2 linked regions of the Labrenzia sp. PHM005 genome follow. The protein of the gene in region 1 binds, or shares a complex with, the protein of each later gene. Links are inferred from orthologs where the notes say so. Each region holds a gene or a part of one and is shown in the gene's direction. Other genes may lie near its edges.

The links.
Region 2: the proteins of FJ695_RS12675 (region 1) and uvrB are in contact, whole or in part, in a crystal structure (PDB 7EGT), measured with the Thermus thermophilus proteins. The link is inferred for Labrenzia sp. PHM005 from one-to-one orthologs. Residues at the interface, in WP_096412145.1 of Thermus thermophilus: His654, Arg656, Phe657, Gln666, Asp668, Glu669, Lys680, Arg681, Leu682, Ser683, Lys685, Tyr686, Ala687; in WP_096411307.1 of Thermus thermophilus: Glu23, Leu25, Arg26, Asp27, Gly28, Glu29, Arg30, Phe31, Arg55, Glu326, Asp327, Phe328, Glu379, Ser382, Gln383, His398, Gly400, Arg401.

The regions. Positions count from the first base shown.
Region 1 is NZ_CP041191.1:2,826,126-2,833,499, forward strand. What follows is about bases 1,916-4,962. They hold FJ695_RS12675 (ATP-dependent helicase), read left to right. Parts: upstream 1,916-2,240; coding sequence 2,241-4,685; downstream 4,686-4,962. Other genes in these bases: FJ695_RS12670 (bifunctional 2',3'-cyclic-nucleotide 2'-phosphodiesterase/3'-nucleotidase), read left to right, coding at 1,916-2,107; FJ695_RS12680 (tetratricopeptide repeat protein), read right to left, coding at 4,713-4,962. Outside these bases: more of FJ695_RS12670, read left to right, coding at 128-1,915; more of FJ695_RS12680, read right to left, coding at 4,963-5,291; FJ695_RS12685 (hypothetical protein), read left to right, coding at 5,438-5,659; FJ695_RS12690 (TetR/AcrR family transcriptional regulator), read right to left, coding at 5,640-6,263; FJ695_RS12695 (MBL fold metallo-hydrolase), read left to right, coding at 6,357-7,277. UniProt on the Escherichia coli protein: A helicase with DNA-dependent ATPase activity. Unwinds DNA duplexes with 3'-5' polarity. Translocates on single-stranded DNA with 3'-5' polarity. Initiates unwinding more efficiently from a nicked substrate than double-stranded DNA.
Region 2 is NZ_CP041191.1:2,633,693-2,641,425, reverse strand. The notes cover bases 2,806-6,211. They hold uvrB (excinuclease ABC subunit UvrB), read left to right. Parts: upstream 2,806-3,137; coding sequence 3,138-6,011; downstream 6,012-6,211. Other genes in these bases: FJ695_RS11875 (MarR family winged helix-turn-helix transcriptional regulator), read left to right, coding at 2,806-3,038. Outside these bases: betC (choline-sulfatase), read left to right, coding at 1-1,008; FJ695_RS11880 (alpha/beta fold hydrolase), read right to left, coding at 1,279-2,508; more of FJ695_RS11875, read left to right, coding at 2,580-2,805; FJ695_RS11865 (hypothetical protein), read left to right, coding at 6,666-6,956; FJ695_RS11860 (cold-shock protein), read right to left, coding at 6,998-7,207; FJ695_RS11855 (trypsin-like serine protease), read left to right, coding at 7,649-7,733. UniProt on the Escherichia coli protein: The UvrABC repair system catalyzes the recognition and processing of DNA lesions. A damage recognition complex composed of 2 UvrA and 2 UvrB subunits scans DNA for abnormalities.

The DNA.
Region 1 (7,374 bases):
GGTTCATTAGATAAGCTCAATTCCCACTCGTCAGAAACTAAAAAGATCTGTGCTGTGATCCGTCCAGAAATGGAGGATGTGCCCCTCAACAGACCTATAAGCGCCCGACAATAAGAGGAGACCAGCCATGTCAAACATTCTCAAAAGTTCCGTATCCCGAAGAACGCTGCTCGGGGGCATGGCTGCCACCGGTTTTGTTGCCGCCATGCATCCCTATTCGCTGCTGGCCAAGGAAAACACGGCGCATTTGCGGCTGATGGAGACGACAGATCTCCATGTTCATGTGCTGCCTTACGACTATTATGGTGATCGGCCAGTCGATACCGCTGGTCTCGCCCGGACCGCGAGCCTGATCCGCGGCATTCGCGACGAAGCCACCAACTCCGTTCTGGTCGACAACGGCGATTTTCTGCAGGGCAACCCGATGGGCGATTTCATTGCCTATGAGCGCGGCCTGAAGGAAGGGGACATCCATCCGGTGCTCAAGGGCATGAATGTACTGGGCTATGATGCCGGCACGCTTGGCAATCACGAATTCAATTACGGGCTCGATTTCCTGACCAAAGCGCTGGCAGGCGCCAATTTCCCAATTGTTTGTGCGAACGTTGCCCATGGCGCTCTGGCATCGAACCCGCGCGACGACAAGCTGATGCTGAAGCCCTATGTCATTGTCGAAAAAACGGTAATGGACGGTGCGGGCACCAGCCATCCAATCAAGATCGGCTTCATCGGCTTTGTGCCGCCGCAAATCATGAACTGGGACCGCAGGCACCTGGACGGCAAGGTCAATGCGAGGGATATCGTGAGTTCCGCAAAGGCCTTCGTTCCGGAAATGCGCGAACAAGGCTGCGACATCGTTGTGGCCTTGTCGCATTCCGGCATTGATGGCGGCAGCTACACTGACGGCATGGAAAACGCCTCGCTGCATCTGGCAGCCGTTGACGGCATCGATGCGGTCTTCACCGGTCACCACCACCTGGTGTTCCCGGGCCCGGCCTATGAAGGCATTCCGGAAGTCGATAGCGAAAAAGGCACGCTCTTCGGCAAACCGGCCGCGATGGGCGGGTTCTGGGGCTCGCATCTGGGCGTGATCGATCTGATGCTGGAGCGCGAAGGGGCCGGCTGGCGTGTGGCCAACTTCACCACAGAAGCGCGGTCGATCTACAAGAAGGACGGCCGCAAGAAAATCCCGCTGACTGAGAGCCAGCAGGACGTTATCGATTCTGTGAAGGAAGAGCACGAGGCAACGCTTGCCTATGTGCGCCGCGCGGTCGGTAAGACCTCGGCGCCACTGCACTCCTATTTTGCACTTGTGGCCGATGACCCCAGCGTTCAGATCGTCTCCAAGTCGCAGCTCTGGTATGTCGGTGAAATGCTGAAGGGCACGGAATGGGAAGGCCTGCCGATCCTGTCGGCAGCAGCGCCCTTCAAGGCCGGCGGACGGGGTGGTCCGGACTATTACACCGATGTTCCGGTCGGCGATGTGGCGATCAAGAATGTCGCCGATCTTTACCTCTATCCGAACACCGCAAGGGCCGTTGCCATCACTGGCGCGACAGTCAAAGAATGGTTGGAGCGGTCAGCGGGCATCTTCCAGCAGATCGAACCAGGCAAACCCGATCAGATGCTGCTTGATCCGCAGTTCCCGAGCTACAACTTCGACATCATTGACGGGGTCACCTATCAGATCGATCTCAGCCAGCCGTCGAAATACGGCCCGAAAGGCGAGCTGATCAATCCAGATGCCAGCCGCATTGTGGATCTTCAGTTTAACGGTGCTCCGATTGATCCGGAGGCGAAGTTTGTGGTTGCCACCAACAATTACCGCGCTGGCGGCGGCGGCAACTTCCCGGGCGTTGATGACAGTGTTGTCATTCTGGTGGCGCCGGATACCAACCGGGACGTTCTGGTGCGCTACATCGTTCAGGAAGGCACCATCAATCCCTCCGCCGATGCCAATTGGACCTTTAAAGCCATGCCGGGCACCAGTGTTTTGTTCGACACAGGGCCGGGTGGCAAGGAGCACGCGGCCTCTGTTGAGGGCGTTGCGATTGAACCGGCCGGTGACGGCGCCGACGGCTTCGCCCGCTACCGCATCACGCTTTAATTAGGAAAAACATCTGCCCCCGCCACTGGCGGGGGCTTTTGTCCCCACCATTTCCTTAGGTCCTGTCTCGCCAGCGCCGCATTTGTTGCTATATTGTTCTCCACAGCGCTTGAGACAACCGGACCAGTAAACCATGACCGACCCGGACGGGTATGACGATCCTTTTGACGATCCTTTTCAGCCCATCGGGACGCGGGCGGATGCCCCCCCTACACCTGCGCCTCCTTCTCCAGGGGGCGGGATCGCGGCACGGGCCATGGCGGCCCGGCGGGCGCCGGACTATCTGACCGGCCTCAATCCGGAACAAAAGCTGGCGGTGGAAACCACCCAAGGCCCGGTCCTGGTGCTGGCAGGGGCGGGCACCGGCAAAACCCGGGTTCTGACCACACGGATTGCCCATATTCTGGCCTCCGGCCTTGCGCGGCCGTCCGAAATTCTGGCTGTGACCTTCACCAACAAGGCCGCGCGGGAAATGAAGGAACGCATTGCCACCTTTGTCGGCGGCAATGTGGAAGGCATGTCCTGGCTCGGCACGTTCCACTCCATCTGTGTCAAAATTCTGCGCAAACACGCCGAGCTGGTCGGTTTGAAATCCAGCTTTTCGATCCTCGATACAGATGATCAGATCCGGCTGATCAAACAGATCCTTCAAGCCGAAGGGGTGGATGACAAGCGCTGGACCGCCAAAGCCTTCGCCGGCATGCTGGACGGTTGGAAAAACAGAGCTTTAACGCCGGATCAGGTGCCAGAAGGCGAAGCGCGGGCCTTTGCCAATGGCCGGGGACGGCGGATCTATGAAGAGTATCAGGAGCGCCTATCGATCCTGAATGCAGCCGATTTTGGCGATTTGCTGCTGCACGTGATCACGCTCTTCAAGACACGCCCGGATGTCTTGACCGAATATCAAAGCCGCTTCCGCTATATGCTGGTGGACGAGTATCAGGATACCAACATTGCCCAGTATCTGTGGCTGCGATTGCTGGCGCAGGGCAATCCAAATGTCTGCTGTGTTGGCGATGACGATCAGTCGATCTACGGCTGGCGCGGGGCGGAAGTCGACAACATCCTGCGCTTTGAACATGACTTTAAGGGCGCAACGGTCATCCGCCTGGAGCGCAATTACCGCTCCACCAGCCACATTCTGGCCGCAGCTTCCCACTTGATTTCGTTCAACGAGGGCCGTCTGGGCAAAACGCTGTTCACCGACTTTCATGAACCGGACCATGATCTGGTTTCAGTTGCGTCCGTTTGGGATTCAGAAGAAGAAGCCCGGACAATTGGCGATGAAATCGAGGCGCTGCAATCCAAAGGGCACAGCCTCAATGAGATGGCGGTTCTGGTGCGCGCGTCCTTCCAAATGCGCGAGTTTGAAGAGCGCTTCATTACCCTTGGCTTGAACTACCGCGTGATCGGCGGGCCGCGGTTTTATGAGCGCATGGAAATCCGGGATGCCATGGCGTACTTGCGCTGTGTTGCGCAGCCGGCCGATGATTTGGCGTTCGAGCGGATCGTCAACACACCCAAGCGCGGTTTGGGTGATGCCACCTTGAAATTGGTGCATGGTCTTGCGCGGGCCGAGCGCATTCCGCTGATGCAGGCCGCCAGCCAGCTGATCGACACCGAGGAGCTCAAGCCTAAACCGCGGAACTCCCTCAAGACTGTCTTGGACAATTTCGAGCGCTGGCGGCGCCAGCTCGACACCATGAAACACACCGATCTGGCCGAGGTCATTCTGGATGAAAGCGGCTACACGGAGATGTGGCGCCAGGACCGCTCCGCGGACGCGCCCGGGCGGTTGGACAACTTGAAAGAACTCATCCGCTCTATGGAAGAGTTCGAGTCACTGGCCGGGTTCCTGGAGCACATTTCCCTTGTGATGGATCGGGATAGTGCCGACGCTTCTGACGCCGTTTCCATCATGACGTTGCATTCGGCCAAGGGGCTGGAGTTCGATACGGTCTTCCTGCCAGGCTGGGAAGAAGGTTTGTTCCCGCACCAGCGTGCATTGGATGAAAGCGGCCGGGCGGGCCTCGAAGAAGAGCGGCGGTTGGCCTATGTCGGCATCACGCGGGCGAAAAAGCGGGCCAAACTCTATTTTGCCTCCAACCGGCGCATTCACGGGCAATGGCAATCGAGCGTGCCATCACGGTTCCTGGATGAACTCCCGCCAGAGCATGTCGAGATCGCTGAAGCCTCGTCCAATTATGGCGGCTACGGCGGAGGCGGATATGGTCCTTCGCGGTTCGACAGTCACGACACGTTTGAAAGCGGCAGCTATTCGACGCCGGGCTGGAGACGGGCGCAGCGCGCGTCTCAAGCCTCCGGCGGGTTTTCAGATAGCGGCGGGCGTGGGTATCAATCCGCACGGCAAAAACGCCAAGGGCCTTTGACGATTGAGGGCGAGCTGGTTGCCAAGTCCGTCAGCGAAACACCGTCAGACTATTCCATCGGCGAACGGGTGTTTCACATCAAGTTCGGTTATGGTGCGATCAAATCGATCGAGGGCAACAAGCTGACCATCGACTTCGAAAAGGCGGGCCAGAAGAAGGTGATCGACAGTTTCGTTGAGCGCCATTGAGTGTTTCACTTGCCGGTCTGGCAGAACTCACAGGTCGACACTCTTTGCCGGACGGTTTTCGGGCAAAAGCATGCCGCGTTCTTTTAAAAAGGGATGAATTTCGACCGCTTCCTTCAAAATCTCCTGTCCGAGTTTTGTGCGCCCCTGGGTCATGTAAATCATCGCCTTGCCGGAAAGGGCGCCGAAGTGCCGGGGCTCCAGCGCCAGGGTTTTTTTGATGTCGGCCAGACTGGCTTCATAATTTCCTTGCAAAAAATAGATGAAGGCGCGCTGGTTCCAGCCCTCCGAATAGTCCGGAGCGGCTTCGACAACCTCATCTAAGATTGTTTCCGCGCCTTCCAGATCATAGACATGACGACGTTGCATCGCCGTTTCGATCTTCAGGCGAATATGCATGTCGGGGGCGTCGGCCATCCACGATTCCCAGATCTGATCTTCTATCGCACGGGCCTCTTCTTCAGTTGACGCGTTTTTCAGCGCATCAAAGAGCTGGTCCCGGCCTTCGTCCGCCAACGCATGTGCGGAAAACAACACGGCACAGGCCAACACGATCCAGGCCAATTGGGTGACGAACTGTCTCGAAGTGATCTCAGACTGATGGATCATTTGCCCGCTCCCGTAGCTTTATATTACCAGAAATGGAGCATTGCCGCGCTTTGCCCAGCCCTTTGTGTGATGATCTGCCAGCCAACATAAGGCCCTGCGGTTATTCCGCAGGTTTTCGGACGCAACCGATCCAGAGTGCCATGCGCATGAAACCGATACCGGTCAAGATCACCGCGGAAGAGGTCAAAACCAAGCGGATTTCAAAAACTCTTGATTGCGTTTTGGGAGAGGATGGCGACACGCTGACCATCGAATTTGGGAAAGCTGGCCAGAAGAACGTCATCGACTGTTATGTTGAGAAGCGCAGGGTTTTAGACACACGTCTAAATGATCGTGCTGTTCCTGCCCTTAGGTATTGGTGCTACTGACCCAAAAAGACATCGCGGTTTCGACCGCGCTGAGCAACTGACTTGCCGGTGCTCCTTGTTTTGCCAAGGCGGACAATCCGGCCACCACCATATCGAAATAATCTGCCAGTTGATCCGCATTCAAATAGGGGGGCAGTTGTTCAGTCCGTGCTGATTTAAGTCTGGCACGGATTGCGTTCGGGGTGATTTTCCCAGCGGAGCTTAGCGCTGTTCGGATCGCATCGGGGACATCCGCGGCGTCTGCACAGGCGGCGTTCGCAGCGATCATGCACCCAGGCGGTGTTCCTTTGGCCGTAAGGCCCTGCACAATCGCAACAAGCAGTTTCTGTACCGCTTCCCGCGGGTCTTTTTCGTTGGCGAGAATGTCCTCGCCTGGCCGGATACTTGTCGCGATGTAGCGGTCAAGGGCCGCCAGAAACGTATCTTCCTTGTTGCCAAACGCTGCGTAGAGGCTTGGTTTTGTCAGGCCAGTTGCCGCGTATAAATCAGAATAGGACGTTCCAAGATATCCGTTCTGTCTAAATAGAATCAACGCCTTATCCAGGATTTTGTCTGGATCAAAACTGCGCGGGCGTCCCCGTTTATCACTTTTTTTGCTGCTCATGATTGATGTCATATATACCGGTCGGTATTAAATACCAAGCGGTATAGATATAACTATCAACAATCGCTTCTGTGCAATCAATCGGAGTTCGAAATGTTCCGCGTTTCAAAAATGCTTCTGGCATTTTCCCTTCTGCTATTAACTCTTGCAGGCGGTGTCGCCGCCGCTTCGGAAAATCATGTGCCGACCGACCAAGTTTACAAGATCGGAGAGGATGTCTTCGGGTTCACCTCTGGCGGAGGGACCCATTCAATGTTTGTTATTGGTGAGAAAAACGTCGTTGTATTTGAGACGTTTAATCCGGATCATTCAAAAAAGTTGATTAGGGCGGTCCGGTCGTTCACCGACAAGAAAATTACCCACGCTTTCCAAACACACAATCATTGGGATCACGCTGGCGGCGGCCAATCTTTTTTGGATGAGGGCGCCGAAACAGTCATGCATGAACTCGCAGCACAATGGGTTGCCGCGCACCCCCGGCCAGACACTGTTGCAGGATCAACGATTTGGTCTGGATCAAGAAAAGACTACGATTTTGGCGACTTTACCGTAGAAATGCACTACCTGGGGCTCAACCATGGCCTTGGCATGACGGTCTTTGTTGTGCCTGAGAAAAAAGTTGCTTTTATCGCAGACCTGGTGACACCCAACCGGGTGATGTTCACAGTCGTTCCTGATTTCAATATCGGAGAATGGGAACGCAGTTTGGGTGAAATTCTTGCTTTGGACTTTGAGGTCGCTGTGTGCTCTCACACAGAGCTTCCAGGAGAGGCCGCGTTCAAAGGCTGTACCAAGCAGCATGTGTCTGAGGAGCGCCAATATATCCGGGATCTGCGCGGCGCAATTATCGCTAAGTTTGAGAAAGGTACCGGATTTTACGAGATCGCTGAAAAAATCGCCTTGCCGCAATATGCCCATTGGGTTGGTTACGATAAATGGCTTGAGATGAACGCCTACCGCTTGATGCTGGATCTTTATATGGGCCCATTTCCCTGGGTGCATAACGCCAACTGATGCGGGTGGTTTCAAGTCAGCTTGATAAGAATACATCCGTTCAAAGAATAGACCGCCAGCCGATGCAGGTTGGCGGTCTTCCGGTTTCTTGTAGGCG
Region 2 (7,733 bases), 190 kb from region 1 along the record:
GCCGTGCGCAAGATCTATGATTATGGCCGGGGTAAATACGACCGCCCGTTCTGCCTGACGGTCAGCTTCACTCATCCGCATGATCCCTACGTCGCCCGCAAGAAATACTGGGACCTTTATGAGGACTGCGAGCACCTGCTGCCGGAGGTTCCGGCCAAGTCCTATGAGGATCACGACCCGCATTCCAAGCGGATTTTCGATGCCAACGATTGGCGCAATTTCGACATCACCGAAGACAACATCCGGCGGTCCCGCCGCGCCTATTTCGCCAATATCTCCTATCTGGACGACAAGATCGGCGAGATCCTGCATGCGCTCGAAGCGATGAATCTTGCGGAAGATACCACCATTCTCTTCGTTTCCGACCACGGCGATATGCTCGGAGAGCGTGGTCTGTGGTTCAAGATGACCTTCTTTGAGGGCTCGTCGCGCGTCCCATTGATGATCGCCGACAAGGATCTAACGCCGTCCCACATCGTCACGCCGGTGAGCACGCTCGATGTTCTGCCGACAACCTGCGACCTTGCTGGCATCGATATGAGCGAAATACTGCCCTGGACGGACGGCACCAGCCTGGTTCCGCTCGCCAACGGCGCGGCCCGCACCGAGCCGGTCTTGATGGAATATGCCGCCGAGGCCTCCTATGCCCCGTTGGTCGGCATCCGGGAGGGCGACTGGAAGTACATTCACTGCGAGCTCGACCCGCCGCAGCTGTTCAACCTGGCGGACGACCCGAATGAGTTGACCAATCTGGCCGGGGATCCAGCCCATGCGGACACAGCCGCAACCTTTGCTCAACAAGTCTCGAATAAATGGGACATGGCCGCCTATGACGGCGAAGTCCGCCAGTCCCAGGCCCGCCGCTGGATCGTCTATGAGGCTCTTAGAAACGGCGCCTATTTCCCCTGGGACTACCAGCCACTGCAAAAAGCTTCGGAACGCTACATGCGCAACCACATGGATTTGAATGAGGTGGAGGAAGGCAACCGCTTTCCGCGCGGGGAGTAAGATACCTTTTTATGCTTCTTAAAGGAGACTAGCGAGACGTTTTTGAAACAGGAACAATATCGCAACCTGAAACCCGCTCGCTGACAGACATAATGTTGCTGGCCATGCGCAGCCTCCCCCGGGATGGCGTCTACATCGCCCGACCACTTGCACAAATCATTAGCGATCGAGCCTGTTGTCGCCATCTCAGCAACCGCTTGCCTGACTAAGCATCAGAAAAGCAAGGCAGGTGGTGAAACACCGGCCTGCCTTGACAGTTCTTCTACTGTCCTAGTCGCGGATTTTTCCAGTAATCCAGCTTGCGGCGATCGCCTCCCGTGGGTCCCGTTGAGGACAATGGCCCGGCTCGTCAGTCACATGCAGGGTGACATCCGTGCCACGAGCCATCAGCGACTGAACGTCGCCCAACGGCGCCACTGGATCCCTGTTTGTCAGAATTGCGAGAAGCGGAGTATCAATTTGCGGCCCCTCAAACAGCCCTTGGCTTTTTAATGACAAGGGACGGAGACCCACCGACATTTCTTTGAAGCTTGCATCGATATCGAGACCTAGCCGGGCACGAACACCATCCATCGTAAAGGCCGGAAACTGGCTGTAGGCATCCGGCGGAGCCATAAAAGGCCGGTGCAGCGGGCCGCACATGTAAATGACACCGGCCAGGTCAAGATCCGGCCGGGCAGCCCACGCCCGTGCTGCTGGCGTCCCGCCAAAGCTGGCGCCTTGAACAAAGATGTTTCGGCCATCGATCTCGGGCAGCGTTTTAAGATGGAGAGCTGCAGCAGCGTGCAACTTGTCCAGATCCGGTGAAAAAGAATAGGCCGTAGAGCCTCCATTCCCCGGCATATCGAGACTAAGCATAGCGATTTTCCGAACCGCCAGCTGTTTGATGAAATATGGCAGAAGCTCCTCTTTCGTTACATCCGACCCCATGGAAACGATCACCACAGGAAACGGACCGTCGCCTTTGGGAAGATGCAACCAAGTGGAAAATTCCTCGCCATCAAACGGAATATCCAGTTTTCGGATTGGTACAGGCAAAAACTGTCCTGCCTTTTCATAGGCTTGCCAAGCCTGGGACAAAGCCGAACGCTGTTCCGGGTCATTCGTGTGTGGCGATGACGCCCGCAGAAAATAGCTGAATGCATCACGGTAGCGGCTGGCGGCCGCCTCCGGTTTGTCGTCATCGTTCAAGTCATCAGCCTCTGCCAATGCCGTTTTGCCCAACTCGGTCCAGGTTTCGATCCAGCTTCCGGCCCCACGGCGCGACGGATCATCGGGAAGTGTGTCGCTAGGCGCTGTCTCTTTGATGCGTGTCAGTGCGGCTGCAATTTCTTGCGGTCGTCCGCCAACGTGAAGCCAGGTCTCCGGGTCGATCGGGTGATACCAGGAACCTTCGCTGGGAGCCCTGAACTGGTTACCATCAAGCTCCTGAGCCGGCGCCGGTCCTGTAAATGCAAGTCCTGCGGCGATACAAGCAGCTAAGAATATTGTTCGGCACATGCTATGTCCTTCTATAACGCGAGCAAAATTGTCAGTCCAGACTGACGATATACGTAGCTATACAGGACACAATGTCAACCTCGACTGACAAAAAACACTCGAACTCGGCACGCCCAACGATCCGCGGTCTGTTGCAGGACACCTGGCAGAAATTGGATAAGCGCATGATCGAACTACGCAAAGGCACTGGGCTCGATGTGGTTCGACCGGCCGATGCCAACCTGTTCATGACCATCTGCCGCCACCCACGTACGGTGTCAGAACTGGCCCGCGACCGGGGCGTTACCCGCCAGTCGATCCACTCGGCAGTCCACCGGCTGGTCGAAGCCGGCGCCCTCCGGCTCGACCCCGTCCCCGGAAACTTGCGGGACAAGATGCCGGTTCCCACCGAAAAGGGATTGGAAGCGCGAAAAAAAGCCCAGGCGCTGGTTGCAGAGATGGAACAAGAACTCGCTGAAAAACTCGGCCGGGAGAAACTTGAAACGCTCCGGGGCCTTTTACAGGAACTCAACGAAGTCCCCTTCTCCTGACAGCCTATTGTCAGGAGACTGGCAAGAAGTCTGAGAAACTGGAACAAAGCCGCAACGGAGGGGTTTTCTCGCGCGCGGACTCGGACCATATTGAGGCCCATGAGCAAGCGCCCCCCGAAAACCTCCGCAGACGATCCCAACGCGCCCGACGGCTTCGGCGAAGCCCCGCAGAAGCCCCTGTCTGGCACGCCTCTATCAGGCTCGATTTCCGATTGGGCCGCCGAGATTTCGGAAGAAGCGGAGAAACCTGCGCCCAAAAAGGCCGCAGTAAAAAAGGCAGCTTCCAAAAAAGAAAAGCCCACCAAATCCGCCCGCGGCACCTCCATCGGCAAGGCCGAGAGTGCGCGCGAACGGGCGGCCGGCGGGTTGAACCCGGTCGCCGGGCTGGACATGAGCCTGGAAGAGGCCGAGGCGCTTGAAGCAAAGCTCAAACAGCACAAGAAGGACAACAAAAAGAAATCCGCCGCCGACGGCCGCTATGGTGAACTCGGCGGAAATCAAGGCGCAACGGCCACCGTGGAAGCCCTGTCGGCGTTGATCGAAAGCGGCAATCCGCTCCACAAGAACGGCGCGGAATGGGTGCCGCACCGGCCCGAACGCCCGCCGAAATCCGAAGGCGGCGTCGAGATCGTGCTCGCCTCCGAGTATGAGCCCAAGGGCGACCAGCCGACCGCCATTGCCGATCTCGTCGAAGGCATGAACACCGGCGACCAGACCCAGGTGCTGCTCGGTGTCACCGGTTCGGGCAAGACTTATACGATGGCGCAGGTGATCTCCCGCACCCAGCGCCCGGCGTTGATCCTGGCGCCCAACAAGACACTGGCGGCCCAGCTTTACGGCGAGTTCAAAAGCTTCTTTCCGGACAACGCAGTCGAATATTTCGTTTCCTACTACGACTACTACCAGCCGGAAGCCTACGTCCCGCGCACGGACACCTATATCGAGAAGGAATCCTCGATCAACGAACAGATTGACCGGATGCGCCACTCGGCCACCCGCGCCCTTTTGGAGCGCGACGACGTCATCATCGTCGCCTCGGTGTCCTGCATCTACGGTATCGGGTCGGTCGAAACCTATACGGCGATGACCTTCGCGATTGAGGTGGGTGAGCAGATCGACCAGCGCCAGCTGATCGCTGATCTGGTCGCCCTGCAGTACAAGCGCAACGACGCCGCCTTCCAGCGCGGCACCTTCCGCGTCCGCGGGGATACGATTGAGCTGTTTCCGGCCCACTATGAGGACCGCGCCTGGCGGATCTCCCTGTTCGGCGACGAGATCGAGCAAATCACCGAATTCGATCCCCTCACCGGCCAGAAATCCGGCGAACTGAAAAGCGTCAAGATCTACGCCAACTCGCACTATGTGACGCCCAAGCCGACGCTGAACCAGGCGACAAAGTCGATCAAGGAAGAGCTGAAACACCGGCTGGAGGAATTGAACGCCCACGGCCGCCTGCTGGAAGCCCAGCGGCTGGAACAGCGCACCATGTTCGACCTGGAAATGCTGGAGGCGACCGGGTCCTGTGCCGGTATCGAGAACTACTCGCGCTATCTGACCGGCCGCAAGCCGGGCGAGCCGCCGCCCACTCTGTTTGAGTATCTGCCGGACAATGCCATCGTTTTTGCCGACGAGAGCCATGTCACCATTCCTCAGATCGGCGCCATGTACCGGGGCGACTTCCGCCGCAAGGCGACACTGGCAGAGTACGGCTTCAGACTCCCGAGCTGCATGGACAACCGTCCACTGCGCTTTGAGGAATGGAATGCCATGCGGCCGCAATCGATTGCGGTCTCGGCCACCCCCGGCAGCTGGGAAATGGAGGAGGCCGGCGGCGTGTTTGCCGAACAGGTGATCCGCCCGACCGGCCTGATCGACCCGCCAGTGGAAATCCGCCCGGCGACATCCCAGGTCGATGATCTTCTGGGGGAAGTCCGGGAGACCGCCCAGAAAGGCTACCGCACGCTGGTCACCACCTTGACCAAGCGGATGGCCGAGGATCTGACCGAATATCTGCACGAAAACGGCGTGCGCGTGCGCTACATGCACTCCGACATCGACACGCTGGAACGCATCGAGATCCTGAGGGATCTGCGCCTCGGCGCCTTCGACGTGCTGGTTGGCATCAACTTGCTGCGCGAGGGCCTCGACATTCCCGAATGTGCGCTGGTCGCGATCCTGGATGCGGACAAGGAAGGTTTTCTGCGCTCCGAAACCTCGCTGATCCAGACCATTGGCCGCGCAGCCCGGAATGTCGACGGCAAGGTGATCCTTTATGCCGACAATATGACCGGCTCCATGGAGCGGGCAATTGCCGAAACCAACCGCCGCCGCGACAAACAGATAGCCTACAACGCCGAACACGGCATCACGCCGGAAAGCGTCCGCCGCTCCATCGGCGACATTCTGGAATCGGTCTACGAGCAGGACCACGTCACGGTCGATGCCGGTTTTGCCGAGGAAGGGGCACTGGTCGGCCACAATCTGCAGGCTCACATTTCCGATCTGGAAAAACAGATGCGCGACGCCGCCGCCGATCTCGACTTCGAGACCGCCGCCCGCCTGCGCGACGAAATCAAACGCCTGCAGGAAACCGAACTGGCCGTTGCCGACGACGCCATGGCCCGGCAATCTGCCGTCGACCAGAAAACCGGCGGTTACAAGGGCGACAAGAAATTCGGCGCCGGCGGCACCAAGGAAGGCGCGAGCGGCAAGAAGAAGGAAACGGCGAAAGATAGAGCAGCCAAGGCCAAATCAAAGGTTCATAAGCCGAGCCTCGATGAAATGACCGTTGGGCGCACGGAAGTCCCACTGACAAAAGGCCCGCTGCCGCAAAAACCGGCACCCGTCGTCCAGGCAGACGATGCGCCTCATCTTTCCCCGCGCGGCAAGATCGGCGCCGGATCTTACGAGGATCCTGTGGACGAGAAAAAGCGGCGCGGTCGGCCGAAGAAGAGCGGACGGCCGGGGCAATAACCCCTCCCCCAGATGTCATCCCCGCCTTGTGCGGGGATCCATTGATTCCCGAAATCTCGGGAATGGGCAGAGGTTTATTGGGCCGCGTTTCAATGAATACACCCATCGGACCGATGCTGAACGGTGGATTGGATCCCCGCACAAGGCGGGGATGACGCTCAGTGAGCGCGCAGTGGCTGCGTTCCCTAAGCCGTCCCGGCCTCTGAGCCGGGACCAAAAACAGTGTAACAGATCCCGGATCAAATCCGGGACGGCACGGTTGGAACCTCCTGACACAAAGAAATCTTATCCACGCCCCCATGCCCCTGCCGTATGATGATCTGCGTATCCGCTCACACGGGCTTTTTGGGGGACCGTCCCCCGGGAGGGAGCGGATCGGGCGGGGCTGACGGGCCGGTGTAACGAACCGGACCGGGGTCCGGCGCGATAATGGACGGCGGTGACCCTGCAGCGGCAACACCGAGTAGCGGCCGGCTGGGCGTGCTGCGGAGGGCGGATTGACACCCCGCACTTCGAGTCTGGCCGGTGCTGTGCCACGGCGCGCACCAAACAGCCCGGGCGGGGCAGTCAAGCTTTGCCGAAGACTCATTTATTCAACTGATGCGCAGGCAAGGCCCGGCGCGCCCCGCCACTCCTGTGGCTCAGGGAAGAGATTTGAGCAAAACGCCGGAGGATTTCCTCGCGGCGGGTTTTGTGCTGTTCAAGGCTGGCGAGGCAAAACCAAACTCACGTCTTATCGCCCTAGCACCCGCATTCGCGGGCATGAACACCAGCTGGTCCTTGGTACACGACGGGTCTCTCAGATTACTCGATCCCAGCTTTCGCTGGAATGAAAAGTCAGAGGAATTAGAAAGACCTCATGCCTTTCCCGTAGTGAAGCAACAGGAAAGTCTGAAAAACAAAAAAGCCGGGCGCGTGGCCCGGCTTTTCGAAGCGGTTTTCTGAACCTGGATCCCTGTCCGGTGATCTGCAGTCCAGAAAAAGCCTTAGACTGCAGAAAGGTTGTCAGCAGCGGACTTGCCGGAGCGGCGGTCCTGAACAACTTCAAAGCTGACCTTCTGGCCTTCGTTCAAAGTTGTCATGCCAGAGCGCTCAACAGCGGAGATGTGCACGAACACGTCGTTGCCGCCATCTTCCGGCTGAATGAAGCCGAAGCCTTTGGTGGTGTTGAAGAATTTAACTGTACCGATGGCCATTACGATGTCCTTTCAATCGGTCATAAGAAGATGTCCGTCCTGCGTTATGCAGCCCGGCGCGCGTAGTCGACGTTGAGAGGGAAGATCGTTCTGAGCATGGAAATCCACACGCGTACAAAGTTCGTCAAGCAATATCGATTTGACCGTGATAGCGGACAATTGCGGTTTATTAAAGACTATTTTCTGTGCGGCACCTGATAGCCACAATTAAGCCCGGCAGCTGTGATACCAGTGCAGCAAGAGACTTTGCAGGCAACAAGGCCTTCAAGTGTGTAAATCCTGTGATTTCAGTTACAGCAATATTTAACGATCCATCCATTATCAGGTAAAGACCGATTGGCCTCGCGGATAAAGATGCGCGGTCCGGGAAGAAAAGGGCCGCTGCCGGTTTAGATTACTGAGCAGACAAAAAGCAAGGCAGCCGAAGGCAGACGAAAAAGCATGTCAACAGAAGCGAACGACGACAGTTTTCCCGGTCAAGCGGTTGCCTATATCGTATCGACCTGGGGCCGTCAGTCTTATGTCA